DNA from 2 places in the Castellaniella sp. GW247-6E4 genome. Region 2 is predicted to be linked to the other one. Evidence: predicted binding sites of a transcription regulator. Region 2 holds the regulator's gene; the other holds the start of a gene.

Region 1 (10,631 bases), on a different contig from region 2:
GACGACGAGTTGTTCGCAGCCGTCTCGGACATGACCCAGAGGCTGGCCACCCACGGGGTCTTCAATTTCCTGATGTCCAACGGGCGCTGCATGCTGGCGCATTGCTCGACCACGCTGCACTACATCACCCGAGCCTGGCCCTTTCGGGCCGCCCATCTGGTGGACACGGACATGTCCATGGACTTCTCGCGGACCAATGCCCAAGGCGACTGCGTGTCGGTCATCGCCACCAAGCCCCTGACGGACAACGAAACCTGGAGCGCTTTCGAGCCCGGTCGCCTCATCATGTTCGCAGAGGGCCAGCCAAGCGCGGAGGCGTTGATTTCCATCCCCGAGGACGTGCAGCGCAGCAATTTCGACAATCTGGCCTGCGCATGACCCCGGACGCCGATCCACGCCCGCTGGAGCCCGAGGAGCCCGACCTCAACGATTGCTGCGGCAATGGCTGCGAGCCTTGCGTCTTCGACACCTACATCGAGGAAAAACGGGCTTGGGAGCAAGCCATCAAGGTCTGGGAAGAGCGCCACCGCCCTACCGGCGCGGCCAAACCCGCAGCCGATTCGCCCTAAGGCCCGAGGCGCTCATTGCGCCGCGTCCTGCCAGCCCAACCCCATCGACACCCGCCTTGCGGCCGCCCGCAAGGCCAACGCCTGCGTGGTGTCGGTGCGCGCCTCCAGTGAGGAGGCCGGCCCGACGAGGGTCAATGCGAGCACGATCTCGCCCCGGGCGTCGAACACCGGCACGGACAGGCCATTGATCCCCGCGACGTAATCACCCTCGACGCAAGCCATGCCCTCGCGGCGAATCCGGGTGCGCAGGGCCTCGGGCAGCGCCGGCGTCGCGGACTCGCGCCAGGCGTCGAACACCCGTCCGGTGGCCGATGAGCGCGGATCGAACAAGGCGCCCTCGCCCACGCTGATCGATACGCTGCGGGGTGGCTGGCTGACCCGGATCGCAGTGGCCCCGCCGCTGCCCCAGACGGCCACGAAGCAGGTTTCCCCGAGATCGAGGGCGAGGTCCCGCGCCTCGGCCATGGCCCATTGCAAAGGATCCTGGCGGCTGAGCCACGACAGGGCCAGATCGCGGATCGTCGGGCCCAGGCCGTAGTGTCCAGAGCCCGGGTCCTGGGCCACCCAGCCGGCCCGCACAAGGCTGGCCAGGTAGCGATGCGCCTTGGCGCGATGCATGCCGGCCAGGCGTGCGAGATCCGACAGGCCGATCGGGCCGTCAGCCGTCGCCAGCACGCGAAACAACTCGAGGCCCACCTCGACGGACTGCACGCCCTTGCTGCCTTCGCCGTTCTCATCCTGCGCCATCCGGGACTCCCATCATCGCCCGCGCCGGACCATTCGGCGCCTTCCGCAGGGATTGTAATCGCAGGGCCGCGGGCGGGATCCTGAGGTACGGTGCGCCCTCCGGGAAAAACCTAGGCTTGACGCTGATCAAATGCCACGTTATCGTTACTATATTAATAACATTGTTATGTAAATCATAACAAAACCGCAGCCCCCCCCTGCCCTTCCAGACCGGAGACCCATCCATGAAGACCCCCATTACCTTCCCTAAAGCCGAAGGTATCCACACCCGCCAAGCGCACTGCGACATCCCCGACGGCCTGTACGAGCGCGAGCACGGCCGCAGCGGCTTCTTCGGGCCCGCCAGCCACATCCTGCATGCCCATAAACCCACGGCCTGGACCAAATGGGAAGGCCCGCTGGAACTCACTCTGCTGGATCTGAACAAGCTCGAAGACAGCGCGCCCTGCCCCTGGAAGGCCCGCCGCTTCATGCACAATGCCAATACCCAGGTGTGCTTCTGGAAGTTCAGCGAGGCCATGCCCGATCTCGCCCGCAACGGCGATGGCGACATGATTCTGTTCTTTCACCGGGGCGATGGCGAGTTCTTCTGCGACTACGGCCACATGAGCTATCGCGAGGGCGACTACTTGATGATCCCGCGAGGCACGAGCTGGCGCCTCGAGCCAGCAAACCCGGCCGAGGTCCTCACCATAGAGGCCACCGAGGATTCCTTCCAGTTGCCCGATCGCGGCATCGTCGGCCGCCACGCCCAGTTCGACCTGGCGGTGCTCGACACGCCCAAGATCGACGAGGCCTTCAAGGCTCAGCAAGGTGAATTCGAGACGCGCGTGCGCGCCAAACGCCGCAACCAGATCACCACGGTCACCTTTCCCTATAACTTTCTCGATGCCGTCGGCTGGCATGGCGACTGTTGCCCGGTCAAGCTCAACTGGCGCGACATCCGCGAGCTGCTGTCCGACCGCTATCACCTGCCGCCCACAGCCCATGCGACTTTTCTGTCGAACACCATCATCGTCTGCACCTTTGCCCCGCGCCCCATCGAGAGCGATCCCGGCGCGCTCAAGGTCCCGTTCTTCCACAACAACGACGAGTTCGACGAGTCGATCTTCTACCACGCGGGCAACTTCTTCAGCCGCGACAACATCGGCCCCGGCATGTTCACCCTCCACCCCTCGGGCTTTCACCACGGTCCGCACCCCAAGGCCTTCGCAGCGGCGGCGGCCAACAACAAGGGCGAGCGCAAATACACCGACGAGGTGGCCGTCATGATCGACTCGCGCTTCCCGCTCGAGCTCGACGAACTGCCCACCGGCGTCAAGAATCTCGACTACATGAACTCGTGGATGGAATAAGGTCGCGACAACCTTGCCGGCAATAGGGTTCCCAGGGGCGGACGGCGCGGCGGTTCCTATAATGGAATCTCGATGAACTTGCCCCGCCCAAGGAACTCTGCCGTGGCCTCTGACTCCATCCCCATGTTTGCCGAAAACACCTACCCATTCGACGCGCGCGGCGTCGCCAAACGGTTCCGCCACGCAGCGATCTTCGGCGCCCTGTCGGCGCTGCAGCCGGGCGAGACCATGCGCTTTTGCAACGACCACGACCCGCTACCGCTGCTGCAGCAACTGCAAGGCCACTTCGGCGAACAGATTCAGATCGAATACCTCGCGCGCAACCCGGGCGAGATCGTGATCGATTTTCGGATTCTTGCCTGATCCGACACATCGGGCGTCGCCTCCCGGCATCCAGGCGCCCCTGTGATCGCGCCCTCATCGAGGGCGCTTTTTTTGGCCCCCGACACTGCTGATACGGCCCATCCACCCACCCTTGCGGCACGCGCCAGACGCCGCCTCGCGCACGAAAACAAACCTGGATCAAGCTTTCCATGAAAAGCGATTGCAGTGGATTGTAGATACTACATATTGTGCTTAATATGATTAAAAACACAACATATGGTATTTCATCCTGATGAACAATTTTCAATCATTCGGCCGCACAGCACCCGCCATCGACGTCATTCACTCGGTCGATGAGTACCTCGAGCGGCAGGACTGGCGCGTCAACGCCAATGCCAATCAGGGCTATTCCCTGGGCGGCCTGATTCTCAACACCTCGGGCAAAATGATCGCCAATTACTGGCTCAGCCACGTCTATCCCGAGGCCATCGGCCAGGCTCACCGGCAGGCCGATCTGCACATCCACGACCTTGACATGCTCTCGGGCTATTGCGCCGGCTGGTCGCTGCGCACCCTGCTCGCCGAGGGCCTTAACGGCGTGCCCGGCAAGATCGACTCCGCCCCCCCGCGCCACCTGTCCAGTGCCGTCGGCCAGATCGTCAATTTCCTCGGCACGCTGCAAAACGAATGGGCCGGCGCGCAGGCCTTCAGCTCGTTTGACACCTATATGGCGCCCTTCATCCGCAAGGACGCGATGGACGACGCGCAGGTGCGCCAGTGCATCCAGGAAATGATCCACAACCTGAACGTGCCTTCGCGCTGGGGCACCCAGACACCATTCACCAACCTGACCTTCGACTGGACCTGCCCCGAGGATCTGCGCGACCAGACGCCACTCATCGGTGGCGAGGAGATGCCCTTTTCCTACGGCGAGCTACAGGCCGAGATGGACATGATCAACCGCGCCTACATCGAGGTCATGATGGCGGGCGACGCCAAGGGTCGAGCCTTCACCTTTCCCATCCCCACCTACAACATCACCCCCGATTTCGACTGGCACAGCCCCAATGCCGAACGCCTGTTCCAGATGACGGCCAAGTACGGCTTGCCGTACTTCCAGAACTTCATCAATTCGGAACTCAAACCCAACATGATCCGCTCCATGTGCTGCCGGCTGCAACTCGACCTGCGCGAGCTGCTCAAGCGCGGCAACGGCCTGTTCGGCTCGGCCGAGCAGACCGGATCGCTGGGGGTGGTCACGATCAACTGCGCGCGCCTGGGCCATCGGCACCGGGGTGACGAGGCGGCCCTGTACGCGCGTCTGGACGAACTGCTGGCGCTGGGGCGCGACAGCCTCGAGATCAAGCGCCGCGTCATTCAGCAGTACATGGACAAGGGCCTGTTTCCCTATACCCGCCGCTACCTGGGCACCCTGCGCAATCATTTCTCGACCCTGGGGGTCAACGGCATCAACGAGATGATCCGCAACTTCACCGCCGATGAACACGACCTGACCACGCCCTGGGGCCACGCCTTCGCCGTGCGCCTGCTGGACCACGTGCGCGCGCGCATGGTCGAATTTCAGGAGCAGACCGGCCACATGTACAACCTCGAGGCGACCCCCGCCGAGGGCACGACCTATCGCTTCGCCAAGGAAGACCGCAAGCGCCACCCCGGCATACTGCAGGCCGGCACCGCCGACATGCCCTACTACACCAATTCCTCGCAACTGCCGGTGGGCTTCACCGACGACCCCTTCGAGGCCCTGGAGCGCCAGGACGAGCTGCAGCGCAAGTACACCGGCGGCACCGTGCTGCACTTGTACATGACCGAGCCGCTGTCCTCGGCGCAGGCATGCCGTACGCTGGTGCGGCGTGCCCTGGGCCGCTTTTCACTCCCCTACCTCACCGTTACGCCGACGTTCTCGATCTGCCCGCGGCACGGCTACCTGCCCGGCAAGCACGAATTCTGCCCGCATTGCGATGACGAGCTCATCGCCCGCAAGCAGCGGGAAATCCCTGGCGGACCGACCGCCCAGGATACGGGCGCCCTCGCCTGAACCGGGCTCGCAAAGCCCATCCATCACCCCAGACCAAGGAGCATTCACCATGACACATACCATCACCCTGCGCGCCGACGAACGCCAGCCCTGCGAAATCTGGACCCGCGTCATGGGCTACCACCGCCCCATGTCATCCTTCAACATCGGGAAAAAGGGCGAATTCCACGAACGCCGCTACTTCGTAGAGCGCCGCGACAGCCAGGCGCCCGCGCGCCGGGCGGCCTAAGGCCGCGTGGGTCTGCGTACCACCGCCCCGCGCATCGCGCCGGGGCGCGGCGAGGCGCACCTCAAGGTCGGCGGGCTCGTGCCCTTCACGGCGACGGACTTTCCCGGCCTGCTGTCGGCCGTGGTCTTCATCCAGGGCTGCCCCTGGCGCTGCGGCTATTGCCACAATCCGCACCTGCAGCCCCGCACCCCCGGCAGCCCCCTGGAATGGGGCGAAGTCCTGGCCCTGCTCGAACGCCGTGTCGGCCTGATCGACGGCGTGGTGTTCAGCGGTGGGGAACCCACCATGGATCCGGGCCTCGGCCCGGCCATCCACCAAGTGCGGGCGCTGGGCTATCGCATCGGCCTGCACACGGGCGGCACGCACCCGCGCCGGCTGGCGCAGGTCCTGCCGGACATCGACTGGGTGGGACTGGACATCAAGGCCGGCTTTTCAGCCTACGAGCGCGTGACGCGGGTGGCCGGCAGCGGCCGGCCGGCCCGCGACAGCCTGCGGGCCGTACTGGACAGCGGGGTGAACTTCGAATGCCGTACCACGGCGCATCCCGATCTGATCGGCGCCGACGAGTTGCTGGCCCTGGGCCACGAGCTGGCCGGCCTGGGCGTGCGGCACTACGCGGTCCAGGTCTTTCGCCCGCAGGGCTGTGCGGACGACACGCTGAACGCCCATGGACGTTCTCTGCGGGATTGGCCGGGCGACGCGGCGCGGGATGCGTTGGCCGCCTTATTCGAAAGCTTTGAATTGAGGCGCGGCTGAGAAACCGCAAGCGGCTCGGATCCGCCAGGCATCGGGGAATCCGCAGGGACTCCCCGGTGCCTGGCTTATTCCCGCATGGCATCCATTAGCATGCGCGCGGTGGAATCGGCGAAGCTGCGCCGCACGATCAGTTCCCAGGCATCGCCCCGATCCCCCAGGGGCCGCAGCAGCATGTCGGCCTTGAAGAAGTGCGACTGGGCGCACTGTCCCAGAGTCAGGGCACGCGGATGCAGATCCAGGGGACACCCGGCATTGAGGACGTTGGCAGCCTCCGGGCCCCGCACCTGCAAGACGGAATAGCCGCTGGTCTGATCCGTCACGGCAAACCAATGGCCCGTCAGCGCCTGCTCGACTCGCGCCGCCAGCGTGGTTTCACCCGACGCGTCGGCGCGCAGCAGCCATTCGTCGGGGGCCAGCCACAAAGCCGTCATACCCCCCGCCTGCGTGACCGTGTTGGGCCGCAGCGGCAAATCCAGGCCCAGGCTGGCGCGCACGGCATCCCGCATGGGCTGCGAGGCCGGATCCAGGCGCAGATTGGCCAGCGCAACGCCGAGCTGCTCGGTCAGTTCGGCCGCATCCGAGACCCGATACGCCAGGGGCAGGCCGTGGCGGGCGTGCAGGCCAACCAGCGGAGTTTCAATTTCAGTCGACATTTTGACGTGCTCCTTCGGGGTCGTAGAACACCGTGCCGCAGACACGAGCGGGCATGAACTGGCCATCGGCCGTGGCGACGATCACGTCCTGGTCCATCCTGGACTGACCGTCCTTGAGCAAGGCCATGGCGATCGAACGCCCCAGGGCCGGACTCATGTAGCTGGAGGTCACATGACCGAACATCGGCGCCAGCGGCGCGTGCGTTTCGCTCAGCAGAATCTGCCCCCCCTCGGGCAGGACGCACTGGGGATCGCGGGCCAGCAGCCCGACCAGTTGCTTGCGGCCCGGCCCCTGGGTGTCGCTGCGCGTGAGCGAGCGCTTGCCCAGGCAGTCCTTGGTCTTGGCCACCATGCCACCCATGCCAAGATCCAGCGGCGAAACCGAGCCGTCCGTCTCCTGGCCGACGATGATGTAGCCTTTCTCGCCGCGCAGCACGTGCATGGCTTCCGTCCCGTAGGGGGTGATGCCGTAGGGCGCCCCCGCCGACATCAGCAGATCGACCACGCGGCGGCCGCTATCGGCCGGGGTGTAAATCTCGTAGGACAGCTCGCCCGAGAAGCTGACCCGCAAAATCCGGGCAAAGACGCCGTCTATCGTGCCTTCCTTGAAACTCATGAAGGGGAAGGCCTCATTGCCGAAGTCGATGTCCTTGCACACCGCGCTCAACACCTTGCGCGCCTGCGGCCCGGCGACCGTTGCCACGGAATACTGGTCCGTGATCGAAGTCAGGTAGACGCGAAAATCCGGCCATTCGGTCTGCAGCCAGCGCTCCATCCAGCTCATGACGCGTGCCGCGCCGCCGGTGGTGGTCGTCATGATGAAATGATCCTCGGACAGGCGGATGCTGACGCCATCGTCCATGACCATGCCGTTCTCATCCAGCAGCAGGCCGTAGCGGCAGCGCCCCGGCTGCAGCTTGGTCCAGGAATTGACGTAGAGGCGATTGAGGAACTCGACGGCGTCCGGACCGCGCACATCGATCTTGCCCAAGGTGCTGTAGTCCAGTATCCCGACGGCATGGCGCACCGCCAGACACTCGCGCTGCACCGCGGCATGCATGTCCTCGCCTGGTTTCGGGTAGTAGTGGGCGCGCTTCCAGTTGCCAACGTCCTCGAACAAGGCGCCCTGGGCCACGTTCCAGTCATATAGGCAGGTCTTGCGGATCGGATCGAAATAGTCGCCCAATTCACGCCCGGCGATGGCGCCGAAGCTGACCGGCGTGTAATTCGGCCGGAACGTGGTGGTGCCCGTTTCGGGGATGCTTTGCTTCAGCACCTCGGCCAGCACCGCCATCCCGTTGATGTTGCCCAGCTTGCCCTGATCGGTGCCGAAACCCATCGCCGTGTAGCGTTTGACGTGCTCCACTGATTGGTAGCCTTCGCGAACCGCCAGGTAGATGTCGGACACGGACACATCGTTCTGATAATCGATGAACTGCTTGGGGCCCCGGTTGGCTTGCTCTCCCTTGCCGACCGACCACAGCGGCAGCAGAGGCGACTCCTCGAGCGAACGGGCCGACCAGGCGGGCAGGTCGACGGGCTGCGCCCCGACCGCGCCTTGCGCGGCGCGCAGGCCCGCCCGCGCGCCGCCGTCCAGTGCGGACTGCAGGCTGAAATCCCCATTGGCGGCGCCCGCGCTGCTTTGCGGCTGCGCCGCCGCATCCGGCACAAAGCACGCCCGGTCGTCGCACCAGCGGGGGCGGCCCCGGGATTGCGCATACAGGTGCACCACTGGATTCCATCCACCGGACATGGCCAGCAGGTCGCAAGGCAGCACATCCACCGCCTCGAGCAGTCGGGCCCCATGCCCGCGCAGCCGGACGCTCGTGACATGCGTGCCGCCCTTGGCCTCGACGACCACCGCCTGATGGATCACCCGGATCCCCAGACTCGCGGCCTCCTCGGGCAGTGTCCCGTGGCTGAGCACGCGCGGATCGATGACCGTCACCTCGGCGCCATGGCGCTTGAGGTCGATCGCGCACTGATAGGCGCCATCGTGATTGGCGAACACGACGGCGCGGCGCCCCGGCGGCACGCCAAAGCGGTTGATGTAGGTGGACACGGCTCCGGCCAGCATCACACCGGGAATGTCGTTGTTGCCGAACACCATGGGCCGTTCGTGGGCGCCGGTCGCCAGCACGACATGGCGGGCGCGAATCTTCCAGACCCGTTCACGCACCCCGCTGCGACGGTCGACCGGCAGATGATCATGCAGCCGTTGGCAGGCCGTGACCAGATTATGGTCCTGGTAACCGAAGGCGGTCGTGCGCTGCAGCACCCGCACCTGCGGCAAGTCCCGCAACTCGGCCACGCGCTCGGCCACCCACTCGTTGGCGGGCCGGCCATCGATCTGCTCCAGATCGCCCAGCAGGCTGCCGCCCGCCTCGGCGTCATCATCGACCAGGATCACCCGGGCGCCCGTGCGGCCCGCGGCGCAAGCCGCCGCCAGCCCGGCCGGGCCCGCGCCGATCACCAGCACATCGCAGTGCGCGTAGCGCTTTTCATAGCGGTCCGGGTCGGGGACCTCGGGAACCGTCCCCAGTCCGGCGGCATCGCGGATGCGTTCCTCGTATTTGCTCCACCAGCTCCGTGGCCACATGAAGGTCTTATAGTAGAAACCCGCGGGAATGAAGCGCGCGAAACGCTGCATGATCGCCATGCGATCACGTTCGATATCCGGCTTGGCATTCACACTGGCGGCGACCAGGCCCTCATAAAGCTCCACCTCGGTGGCGCGCGCATTGGGCACGGTGTAGGGGCCGCGCTCCAGTTGCACCAGCGCGTTGGGCTCCTCGACGCCGGCCGTCATGATGCCGCGCGGGCGATGGTACTTAAAACTGCGGGCGACGAAATGCACGCCGTTGGCCAGCAGGGCCGCCGCCAGGGTGTCCCCCTGGAATCCGGTGTAGGCCTTGCCGTTGAAGGTGAAGTTCAAGGGGATGCCGCGCTGAATGCGCCCTCCCTCGGACAGACGGCTGATCTGGCTCATATCGTCTCCTTGGTGCCGGCAAAGGTTTCGTAGCCCTGGAAGTCATAGGTCCTGGTGTCGCGCTCGGCGATGAACCAACGGCGGCAGCCATGGGTATGCACCCACTGCTCACGGAACAGCCCAAAGGTATTGCGACGCATGAACACATAGTCGCCCCACTGCCGGTCGTCCATCGACGCGTTGTCCACGGGTCGGGCGATGTCGGCCTCGCCGCCATAGCTGAATTCGCTTTCGGCGCGCTCGCCGCACCAGGGGCATTTGATCTGCAGCATGAAATCTCCTCAGTGGGCCACGGCAGCGGCACCGTGCTCATCGATCAGGTGGCCACTATAGAAACGGTCGATGGAAAAAGCCTTGTTCAAGGGATGCGGCTCATCGTGCGCCACCGTGTGCGCAAACACCCAACCCGAGCCCGGCGTCGCCTTGAAGCCACCCGTGCCCCAGCCGCAATTGAAATACAGCCCCTTGACGTCGGTCTTGCTGATGATCGGGCAGGCGTCGGGCGACACATCGACAATACCGCCCCACTGGCGGTTCATGCGCACGCGGCTCAGGGATGGGAACATCTCGACGATGGCCTGCAGGGTGCGCTCGATGTTCTGGAAACTGCCGCGCTGACCATAGCCCAGGTACTGGTCGATGCCGGCGCCAATCACCAGATCACCCTTGTCCGACTGGCTGATATAGGCATGCACGGCGTTGGACATGATGACGGTATCGATACAAGGTTTAACTGGCTCAGACACCAGCGCCTGCAAGGGATGGCTCTCGATCGGCAAGCGGATGCCAGCCATGTCGGCCAGCACGCTGGTATGGCCAGCCACCACCACAGCGATCTTCTTGGCCTTGATGAAACCCTTGCCCGTCTCGACGCCCTCGACCGCGCCGTCTTTCTTGCGGATATTGGTGACGGGGCAGTTCTGGATGATGTGCACCCCCAGGCGGTCGGC
Region 2 (10,631 bases):
ACGTAGCCGCTGTCGTCCCGGGTGCCGGGGGTGTGCACGTAGCGCAGCCACACCAGCGAGCCCTGCTCATCCAGCGCCGCCCGTACCAGACGGCCCGGGTAGAGCTTGTAGATCGATCGGGCGCCCTTGTGCTGGACCAGGAAGGGCAGCAGGCCGCCCTCGTCGATGCCCAGGCGCTGCAGCAGCGCCGCGACCGTATCGCCGGACCGGATGCGGGTCTGGGCAATGAAGGGCGCCGTTTCGTCGCCTGCGCCAGGCTCGGCGAGCGGGCGCAGGTCCAGGGTCTGGCGCGCCTGGTAGATGGGCTCGGGCGGGGTGGAGGGCTTGACGACCGCGATCGCGGCCGCGGTGAGGAAGAGGCCGCCGGCGGCGAAGAGCAGGCTTCGGGTGACGTGCTGGCGGCGTTGTTGAGGGTCTTGAGACGTCATGGACGGTGGATGTGCGTTCCAGGATGCGCCCGTCCGCGGCGGCGTCACGATGGGCTCTGATAATATGAGGCCCCGGGCCGCCTGGTTAGGCGTCGAATTGTTGTACAGAAGCTGCGATGGCACGTTATGCTAGCGCATTGACCGCGAATTTTCGAGCATTTTTTCATTTTCTCTGTAAAAGCGTATATCATGTCGTCCCCTCCCGCCCCCGCCGACCTCCAGACGGACGCCGACCTGCGCGTCGTCCAGCGGGGATGCGACGAGCTCCTCGTCGCCTCGGAATTTGCCGTCAAACTCGCGCGCAGCCGCGCAACGGGCGTGCCCCTGCGCATCAAGCTCGGCTTGGACCCGACGGCCCCGGACATCCACTTGGGTCACACCGTGGTGCTCAACAAGATGCGCCAGCTCCAGGATCTCGGCCATACCGTGATCTTCCTGATCGGGGATTTCACCGCGCTGATCGGCGATCCCAGCGGACGCAACGCCACCCGGCCGCCGCTCACGCCCGAGCAGATCCAGGAAAACGCCAAGACCTACTACGCGCAGGCCAGCCTGGTGCTGGATCCGGCGCGCACCGAGATCCGCTACAACTCGGAATGGTGCGACAAGCTCGGCACCCGGGGGCTGATCCAGCTGGCCTCGCGCTATACGGTGGCCCGCATGATGGAGCGCGACGATTTCACCAAGCGCTACAAGGGCGGCATCCCGATTTCGGTGCACGAGTTCCTGTATCCGCTGCTGCAGGGCTATGACTCGGTGGCCTTGCGCGCCGACCTCGAGCTCGGCGGCACCGACCAGAAATTCAATCTTCTGGTGGGCCGCGAGCTGCAAAAGGAATACGGCATCGAGCCGCAGTGCATCCTGACCATGCCGCTGCTCGAGGGCACCGACGGCGTCGAAAAGATGTCCAAGTCCAAGGGCAACTACATCGGCGTCACCGAGACGCCGGATTCCATGTTCGGCAAGCTCATGTCGATTTCCGACACGCTGATGTGGCGCTACTATGAGCTGCTGTCCTTCCGCTCGCTCGAGGACATCGGCGCGCTGCAGGCCGAGGTCGTCGCCGGGCGCAATCCGCGCGACGCCAAGGTCATGCTGGCGCAGGAACTGGTCGCACGCTTTCACAGCGCGCGCGAGGCCGAACGCGCCCTGGAGGGCTTCAACGCCCGGTTCCGGGACGGCGCGATTCCCGAGAACCTGCCCGAGGTCGCCGTGGGCGGCGCGCCCATGGGCATACTCAAGGTGCTGCGCGAGGCCGGCCTGGCGGCATCGGCCTCGGAGGCCCAGCGCAACGTCGAGCAGGGCGGGGTGCGCGTCGATGGCGACCGGATTTCCGACAAATCCCTGCAATTGCCGCCAGGGACTTATGTGATGCAGGTCGGCAAACGCAAGTTCGCGCGGGTGATCCTCACCTGACACGCCGGCCATCGAACCACGGGAGGCACCATGAAACTGCACAGCGATTCCTTTCCCGACCAGGGCGTAATCCCCGAGCACAATGCGTTTGCGCGTATCGACCCCGAATCCCACGTGACGCTGGCGGGCAACGTCAATCCGCATCTGGCGTGGTCCGAGGTGCCAGACGGCGTGCGCTCGTTCGCCGTGGTGTGCTGCGACCCGGACGTGCCCAGCAAGCCCGATGACGTCAACCAGGAAGGCCGCGAGGTTCCGGCCGACCTGCCGCGGGTCGATTTCTACCATTGGGTGCTGGTCGACATCGCCGCCGAGATCCGCTCGATCGCGGCCGGCGATTATTCCAGCGGCATCACGCCGCGCGGCAAGGCCGGGCCGCTGGCCCTGGACGGCACCCGCCAGGGCGTCAACGACTATACGCAGTGGTTTGCCGCCGACCGCGACATGAGCGGGGACTATTTCGGCTATGACGGGCCCTGCCCGCCCTGGAACGACGCCCTGGTGCACCGCTACGTGTTCACCGTTTACGCGCTGGACGTCGCGGAACTGGGCGTCGAGGGGCGCTTTACCGGCCAGCAGGCGATTGAGGCGATGCAGGGCCACATCCTGGCCCAGGCCTCGATCACCGGCACCTACACCCTCAACCCCCGGTTGCACGCCTTGTAGCCGATTGCATCCCGCATGCGCCACCGGCGCCCGCGCGGGCGCCGGCCGCGGGGCACGACGCCGGGGGTTCACGATAGAATAGTCCATTCGATCGCCCGTCCATTCTCTAGGAACCTTCATGTTTGACCGCTCCCGCACACTCGATCAGGTGGATCCCGACCTCTGGGCTGCCATCCAGCAGGAAAACCTGCGCCAGGAACAGCACATCGAGCTGATCGCCTCCGAAAACTATGCCAGCCCCGCCGTCATGCAGGCCCAGGGCACGCAGCTCACCAACAAGTACGCCGAAGGCTATCCGGGCAAGCGCTACTACGGCGGTTGTGAATACGTGGACGTGGTCGAACAGCTCGCCATCGACCGCCTGAAGGCGATCTTCGGCGCCGAGGCGGCCAACGTGCAGCCCAATTCCGGCTCGCAGGCCAACCAGGGCGTGTACATGGCGGTGCTCAAGCCCGGCGATACGGTCCTGGGCATGAGCCTTGCCGAGGGCGGCCACCTGACCCACGGCTCGCCTGTGAACGCCTCGGGCAAGCTCTACAATTTCATCTCCTACGGCCTGGATGCCAACGAGGTCCTGGACTACGACCAGCTCGAGGCGCTGGCGCGCCAGCACAAGCCCAAGCTCATCGTCGGCGGCGCCTCGGCCTATGCCCTGCGCATCGACTTCGAGCGCATGGCGCGCATCGCGCACGACAACGGCGCCCTGTTCATGGTGGACATCGCCCACTACGCGGGCCTGGTGGCCGGCGGCGTCTACCCCAACCCGGTGCCGCACGCCGACTTCGTGACCTCCACCACGCACAAGTCCCTGCGCGGCCCGCGCGGCGGCGTCATCATGATGAAGGCCGAATACGAAAAGGCCATCAATTCGTCGATCTTCCCCGGGATCCAGGGCGGCCCCCTGATGCACGTCATCGCCGCCAAGGCGGTGGCCTTCCAGGAGGCCCTCAGCCCCGAGTTCAAGGCCTATGCCGCACAAGTCGCCGCCAACGCGCGCGTGCTGGCCGACGGCCTGGTCGCGCGCGGCCTGCGCATCGTGTCCGGGCGCACCGAAAGCCACGTCATGCTGGTCGACTTGCGCGCCAAGGGCATCACCGGCAAGGAAGCCGAGGCCGTCCTGGGCCAGGCGCACATCACGGTCAACAAGAACGCCATCCCGAACGACCCGGAAAAGCCCTTCGTCACCAGCGGCATCCGCGTGGGGACGCCGGCCATGACCACCCGGGGCTTCAAGGAGGCCGAGGCCGAACTCACCGCCAACCTGATCGCCGACGTGCTCGACAATCCGCACGACGAGGCCAACATCGCCAGTGTGCGTGAACGCGTCCATGCGCTCACGACCCGGCTGCCGGTCTACCGCTAACCACCACCACGGGCGCCTTGGGCGCCCGCATGCTTATGAAGTGTCCGTTCTGCAGCAGCTTCGACACGCAGGTCATCGACTCGCGGGTCTCCGAGGAAGGCGACACGATCAGGCGCCGGCGTCGCTGCACGGCCTGTGACCGGCGGTTCACCACCTACGAACGCGTCGACCTCATGATGCCGGCGGTGGTCAAGCGCAACGGCACCCGCAGCGAGTTCGATGTGTCCAAGCTGCGCGCCAGCATGGGGCTGGCCCTGCGCAAGCGGCCGGTCAGCACGGCCGAAGTCGATGCCGCGGTCGCCCGCATCCAGGATCGGCTGATGGCCAGCGGACGCCGCGAGGTGCCCTCGGGCCACATCGGCGAGCTGGTCATGGCGGAACTGCGGCAGCTCGACCAAGTGGCCTACGTGCGCTTTGCCTCGGTCTACCGCAGTTTCGAGGACATCCAGGAATTCGTGCGGACCATCGACGAGTTCCAGTCCTCGCCGGACCCCGAAGACTGAGGCCGCCGTGTTTTCGCCCCAGGATCATCGTTGGATGCGCCGCGCCCTGGCCGTGGCCGAGGGCTCGCTGGACATCAGCACCCCCAATCCGCGCGTGGGCTGCGTGCTGGTGCGCGACGGCCGCTGGCTGGCCGAGGGCTATACCCGGCACGCCGGCGGACGCCATGCCGAGGTCGACGCCTTGCACGAGGCGGCCAGCCAGGGGATCGACGTCCGCGGCGCCACCGCTTACGTCACGCTCGAGCCCTGCAGCCATTTCGGCCGTACGCCGCCTTGCGCGGATGCCCTCGTGGCGGCCGGCATCGTGCGCGTGGTCGCCGCGATGGGCGACCCCAACCCCAAGGTCGCCGGTCAGGGGGCGGCCCGCCTGCGGCGGGCGGGCATCCAGGTCGACATGGGCCTGTGCGCATCCGATGCGCTGGCGCTCAACCCGGGTTTCGTCGCCCGCATGACGCGGGGCCGACCCTGGGTGTGGCTCAAGACCGCCGGATCGTTGGATGGCCGCACGGCCCTGCCCAACGGCTGGTCCCAGTGGATCACCGGCGAGGAGGCGCGTGCCGACGGGCACCGCTGGCGCGCCCGCGCCTGCCTGATCCTGACCGGCATCGGCACCGTGATGGCCGACAACCCGATCATGAATGTACGCGTGGTCGCCACCACCCGGCAGCCAGTGCGTGCGGTCCTGGATACGGACTTCCGGATCGCCGAGGATGCCAACCTGTTCAACGGCGACCCCGTGTGGATCTTCACGGCGCGCCCGGACGCGGCCAAGATCGATCGGCTGTCCCGGCGCAACGCGCGCGTGATCCGCCTGCCGCAGGACGCCGCCGGCGGACTGGACCTCGGCGCCCTCATGGACTGGCTGGGCGCACACGAGATCAACGAGGTGCACGTCGAGGCGGGCGCACGCCTCAACGACGCGCTGGTGGCCGGCGGCTGGGTGGACGAATGGATCGCCTACGTGGCGCCGCGCGTGCTGGGGGCCGGGCATGGCCTGGCGGGGAATTCCGGTGCGTTCGACGACTTGTCCGAGGCGCCCCGCTACGAGTTCGTGGATGCGGTACAGTTGGGTCGGGACATGCGCCTGCGCTTGCGCGATCAGGCGCGTTGGCAGGCATTGTGCGCGGTGCTCGAGGCCTGAGGGCCCGGCGCGTCCGCCATTCATTCTTTTGACGGAATCACCATGTTTACTGGAATTGTGGCGGCCGTGGGCCGCATTACCGAGGTGCGCCCGCTGGGCGAGGCGCCCGAGGCCGGCGTGCGCGCCCGCATCGAGGCCGGCGGCCTGCCGCTGGACCGCACACGGCTGGGGGATTCGATCGCCGTCCAGGGCGCCTGCATGACGGTGGTGGCAGTGCACGAGGGCGCCTTCGAGGTCGACATCTCGCGCGAAAGCCTGGATCGCACCTGCGGCCTGGACCGCCCGGGCGAGGTCAACCTCGAACACGCGATGCGCCTGGGCGATTCCCTGGACGGCCACCTGGTGTCGGGCCACGTCGACGGCGTGGGGCAGGTGACCTGCATGGAGGCCGTGGGCGAATCCTTCGACTTGCGGGTCATCGTCCCCGCGCACCTGTCCAAGTACCTCGCCTACAAGGGCTCGCTGGCGGTCAACGGCGTCAGCCTCACCGTCAATCGCGTGGTCGACCAGGAGGAAGGCACCGAGGCCTACATCAACCTGATCCCCCACACCGTCGAGGTCACCACCTTGCGCCACCTGGACGTCGGCTCGCCGGTCAACATCGAGGTCGACATGCTGGCGCGCTACGTCGAACGCATGGTGGGTGCCGGGGGTGTGCCCGGCTGAAGCGGCGGCCGAACCGCGCCGGACATGGGGGGCGGCGATCTGCTAAAATGGCGGACTTTCGCCCAGGCCCCTCGGATCCATCCGGGATTTGCGTCCTGCGGCCGAATCAGGACAGGTGGCCGAGTGGTTGAAGGCGCACGCCTGGAAAGCGTGTATACGTGAATAGCGTATCGGGGGTTCGAATCCCCCTCTGTCCGCCAGAATTCCCCGCTGCTGCAGATTCACGGCGCGTTGCCTGCCGTGGGGTTTTCGTTTCTTTCGACTGGTTCTTTCGAGCCCTCCTTTGCGTGCGCCAGCTGTTGAAAATTTCTGCGCAGCGTAGCCAGATCCGCCTCTGTCAGTTGATCCAAATCGATCATTCCCACGCGGGCGCCTCGCACTGCACATAGCAACTCATCCAGTTTCAACTGCAGGGTCAGCGAGTCTCTGTTTTGAGCATTCTGGATCAGGAATACCATCATAAATGTCACTATCGTGGTGCACGTATTGATGACCAGCTGCCACGTATCAGAGTATTCAAAAATGGGCCCCGACACTGCCCACGCCAAAACAAGCGTTACCGCTATACAGAATCCCCAGGGCGACCCCGCAGCCTTGGAGGCGATCTCGGCACATTTTCGAAATTGTTCTTGCATGATTTTTCTCTCGTGGATGAAATTCCTCTGATAGTGGCAAATTGCATGCCGACGCAGGCGGGTACGGCGCTTGCTGAAACAGACTGCTGGTTACGGCACGCCTTTTTCAGGGAGAAGAATAATGGCTATGAATAAAACGCACGTTCCTACAGCGCAGCGAAGTGTGCTGGGCATGTTGATCGATGATCATCGCGAAGCGCAAAAGCTGTTCAAGGAATTTGAGTCCGCTAAAGATGACGCTCAAAAGAAGCAGATCGCCCAACGGGCCTGTGCAGCACTAACGGCGCACACTGAGATCGAGGAACAGCATTTTTATCCTTTGCTGCGGGAGGCGGACCCCAAAGAGTTTGGTAGCCTGCTCAACGAAGCGAAGGTGGAACATGCCAGCGCAAAGGATCTCATAGCCCAACTTCAAACGATGAAACCTACTGATGAAATGTTTGACGCACACTTCACAGTACTCGGAGAATATACCAACCACCACATCACCGAAGAAGAGGATGAATTGTTCCCCAAGGTGGTAAAGAAAGACATTGACCTACGGGATCTAGAAGCGCCTATGAAGGAAACCAAGGAGGCCATACTGGCCGCTACCGCGCACGCTTAAACGATTCCATTGGCGTAAGCGGCCAGGCAAGCTAACCCGGCGCGCTGGCGCGGCCGCCCGGTGCGCAAATCCCCCCTCTGCCTGCATGACTACGATCCCCCGTCGTCAAAATGACCGACCCCTGGGTCGCCCGGCTTTCGATCATCCGGTGCGCCTCGCCGGCCCTGCTCAAGGGCAGGGCGGCGTGGATTCGCGCATGGATCACGCCTTTTTGCAGCGCGTCGAAAACCCGTTGGGCGCCCGCCTCCAGGTCGTCGCGGCTGGCCGTGTAGTCGCCGATGGTGGGCCGCGTCACGAACAGCGACCCCATCTGGCGCAGGCGCGCAAGCGGAACCGGGTCGACCTCGCCCGAGGCCCAGCCATAACTGACCAGCAGGCCGAACCGGGCCAGTGCGGCCAGTGACAGATCGACGGTCGCGCGGCCAATGGAGTCGTAGGCAATCTGGACGCCTTGCCCGCTCAGCCACTGCCTGATCTGAGCGACCCCCTGGTCAACGCCGACCGGCAGCACCAGGACATGATCGCAGCCGATGGCTCGCGCGGCGTCGACCTTGTCGGGGCTGCCCACGGTGCCGATGACCGTGGCGCCGGCCTGTTTCAGCATCGGCACGGCCAACTGGCCGACGCCGCCCACGGCCGCGGTGAACAGGACGGCATCGCCGGGCGCGATGGGGCGCAGGCGATGAACCAGGTAATCCGCCGTCAGTCCCTTGAAGAAGATCGCCGCCGCCGTCCGGTCGTCGACGTGATCGGGCAGGCGCACTGCGCGCGCCGCCGGCAGCAGCCGTGCCTCGGCATACGCCCCCATCGGGCCCCCGGCATAGACGATCCGGTCCCCAGGGTTGAATTCTTGCACGTCGGCGCCCACGGCCAGCACCTCGCCGGCCGCCTCCAGGCCGAGGCGATAGGGCAGGTCGGGCGCCAGGTCCCCGCGCCGCTGTAGGATGTCGATGAAATTGATGCCGATCGCCATGTGGCGCACCAGCAGTTGATCGGGACCAGGGTTCCCCAGTGTCTCGGATTGCAGAGACAGGACGGTGGAATCGCCGAAGGCGTGTCCCTGGATGAATTGGGCGTGCATCGTGGTCTCCACATTGGGGCCGTGTTTTTCAACCATGAATATACGTGAGGCACACCAGGCAGGTGCGTCCGAGCACGACACATAATGTCGCAGTGATCCATATCATGGTGATTCCCAGCCAGGAGAATTCGCCATGCTTCGGCACTACATCAGAGATATCCGCCACATCACTGACATTGATGCGATAGTGCGCCTGTGGCTGTTGCGGATTCTGGTTCCTTTGGGCGCACATCGCAATTTCGTGGCGCCGCAAAGTTTCGCGGACGACGGTGTGGCGGCATCCATTGGTCTTGAGCACTGGATCGAGCAACCTGACAACAGTTTCGACGCGGGGGCGGTGCTGTCTGAATTGCGGCAATTGCATCGCACGGCGGAACAGCAAAGTGCCAAGGCGGTGCTGCCAACTCGTTTGCGCGGGAATGTCCAGAAACTATCCGGCTTGATGAGGTTGGATAAGGCTGATTCCCAGATACTGGAATTTACCGTGACGCTGCACAGCGAGCGCGTGCTGGATGACGCAGCTGACTTACTGGGTGGCCTATCGTCGATCAAGGTGTTCAGAACACTGTCTATTATTCTGGATCTGCCTGAATCCGTTGTCCGTAGCGCGCTTGACGAAAACAGCGTACTCGCCCGCACGGGCCTAGTCTCGGTCGATCATAGGGGCACAGGCGTTTTGCGAACGAAGCTGAAGCTCCTGTCCGATACATTCGCGGATCTGATGGTCTCCTCCGAGGCAAATCCGATCGCGCTGCTGCGCGGCATGGTGTCCGCTGTCGGCCCAGGCCGCCTACAGTTGTCGAATTACAGGCACATCCAGTTGGCATTGGATATTCTGTGCCCTTACTTGCGCCATGCCATGGCAAGTGGGCAGCGCGGCGTCAATGTTTACATGCATGGGGCGCCGGGGACGGGTAAGACCCAACTCGCGCGCGCCTTGGCGTCGACGCTGGGCGTGGAGTTGTTCGAAGTCGCCAGTGAGGCTGTTGACGGAGAACTAGCCAGCGGCGAGCAGCGCTTGCGTGCTTATCGCGCTGCACAAAGCTTCTTTTCTCAGAGGCGGGCGATGCTGGTTTTTGATGAGGCCGAGGATGTATTCAGTGACGGGGATGGCCCGTTTGGCCGCAAAAGCACGGCGCAGTTGCGCAAGGCGTGGATCAACAACATGCTCGAGGATAATCCCGTGCCAACCTTGTGGCTGTCCAACTCCATCGGCGGTCTGGATCCGGCTTTTATCCGCCGTTTCGATCTGGTGTTCGAAGTGCCTGTGCCTCCCAGGCAACAGCGCCAGCGGATCCTGCATGAAAACTGTGCGGATTTGCTCGATGCGGATACGTTGTCTCGTGTCGCCGACATTGAAACATTGGCACCCGCTATCGTAACCAGGGCTGGATCCGTTGTGCGGTCGATTCGAGATCAGCTTGGTTCGGTAAATACGGGCGCAGCATTCGAGTACCTGATTTCGAATACGCTGGCGGCTCAGGGCCACCAGCCCTTGCCGTCCCATGATCCCGCCAGACAATCAGGCCCCTACGATCTGGACTTCATTCATGCTGACGCAGATCTGAGTGTTGTTGCGGAGGGATTGATTGCGGCGCGTGCGGGCAGACTTTGCCTGTACGGGCCGGCCGGCACCGGCAAGACGGCGTATGGGCGTTGGCTGGCGCAGCAGCTTGACGCCCCCTTGCTGGTCAAGCGCGCCTCGGATCTGATGTCAATGTGGGTGGGTGAAAACGAAAAGAACATTGCCGGCGCTTTTCGCCAGGCGGAAACCGAAGGGGCCATCCTGCTGATTGACGAGATCGATACCTTTCTGATGGATCGGCGCGATGCGCGATTGGGGTGGGAGACCCGCCTGGTCAACGAGGTGTTGACCCAGACCGAGTCTTTTTCAGGTGTGTTCATCGCCACGACAAATCTGATGCAGGGGCTGGATCAGGCCGCCTTGCGTCGATTCGATCTGAAAGTGAAGTTCGACTTTCTGCGTGGCGACCAAGCGTGGAAGCTACTGTGTCGCGTTTGCGAGGTGCTTTTTTTGGCGCCGCCGATGGCTGCGGAACAGGCCAGAATCGCGCGCCTACATCAACTGACGCCCGGTGATTTCACGGTTGTTCTGCGGCAGCACCGA

The links. Region 2 encodes NrdR, which represses ribonucleotide reductase genes. Its sites were predicted from a motif close to CACNANATNTNGTG; they were not measured.
Region 1: ABS761_RS02565 (ribonucleoside triphosphate reductase) is a predicted target of NrdR. The motif match lies at 3,233-3,246, and genes of this name have one in related genera.

The regions. Positions count from the first base shown of each region.
Region 1 is NZ_JBELOI010000001.1:540,719-551,349, reverse strand. Features, by position in the region: gene ABS761_RS02590 (class II glutamine amidotransferase) at 1-378, shown strand, start outside; gene ABS761_RS02585 (oxidoreductase-like domain-containing protein) at 375-569, shown strand; gene ABS761_RS02580 (IclR family transcriptional regulator) at 582-1,316, opposite strand; gene ABS761_RS02575 (homogentisate 1,2-dioxygenase) at 1,541-2,671, shown strand; gene ABS761_RS02570 (DUF2249 domain-containing protein) at 2,795-3,034, shown strand; gene ABS761_RS02565 (ribonucleoside triphosphate reductase) at 3,288-5,054, shown strand; gene nrdD (anaerobic ribonucleoside-triphosphate reductase) at 5,104-5,283, shown strand; gene ABS761_RS02555 (anaerobic ribonucleoside-triphosphate reductase activating protein) at 5,290-6,039, shown strand; gene ABS761_RS02550 (sarcosine oxidase subunit gamma) at 6,105-6,692, opposite strand; gene ABS761_RS02545 (sarcosine oxidase subunit alpha family protein) at 6,682-9,681, opposite strand; gene ABS761_RS02540 (sarcosine oxidase subunit delta) at 9,678-9,953, opposite strand; gene ABS761_RS02535 (sarcosine oxidase subunit beta family protein) at 9,963-10,631, opposite strand, start outside.
Region 2 is NZ_JBELOI010000012.1:94,950-105,580, forward strand. Features, by position in the region: gene ABS761_RS14490 (M23 family metallopeptidase) at 1-428, opposite strand, end outside; gene tyrS (tyrosine--tRNA ligase) at 618-1,844, shown strand; gene ABS761_RS14500 (YbhB/YbcL family Raf kinase inhibitor-like protein) at 1,875-2,507, shown strand; gene glyA (serine hydroxymethyltransferase) at 2,626-3,870, shown strand; gene nrdR (transcriptional regulator NrdR) at 3,906-4,373, shown strand; gene ribD (bifunctional diaminohydroxyphosphoribosylaminopyrimidine deaminase/5-amino-6-(5-phosphoribosylamino)uracil reductase RibD) at 4,381-5,514, shown strand; gene ABS761_RS14520 (riboflavin synthase) at 5,557-6,180, shown strand; tRNA gene ABS761_RS14525 (tRNA-Ser) at 6,290-6,380, shown strand; gene ABS761_RS14530 (low affinity iron permease family protein) at 6,402-6,815, opposite strand; gene ABS761_RS14535 (hemerythrin domain-containing protein) at 6,886-7,422, shown strand; gene ABS761_RS14540 (quinone oxidoreductase family protein) at 7,454-8,503, opposite strand; gene ABS761_RS14545 (AAA family ATPase) at 8,637-10,631, shown strand, end outside.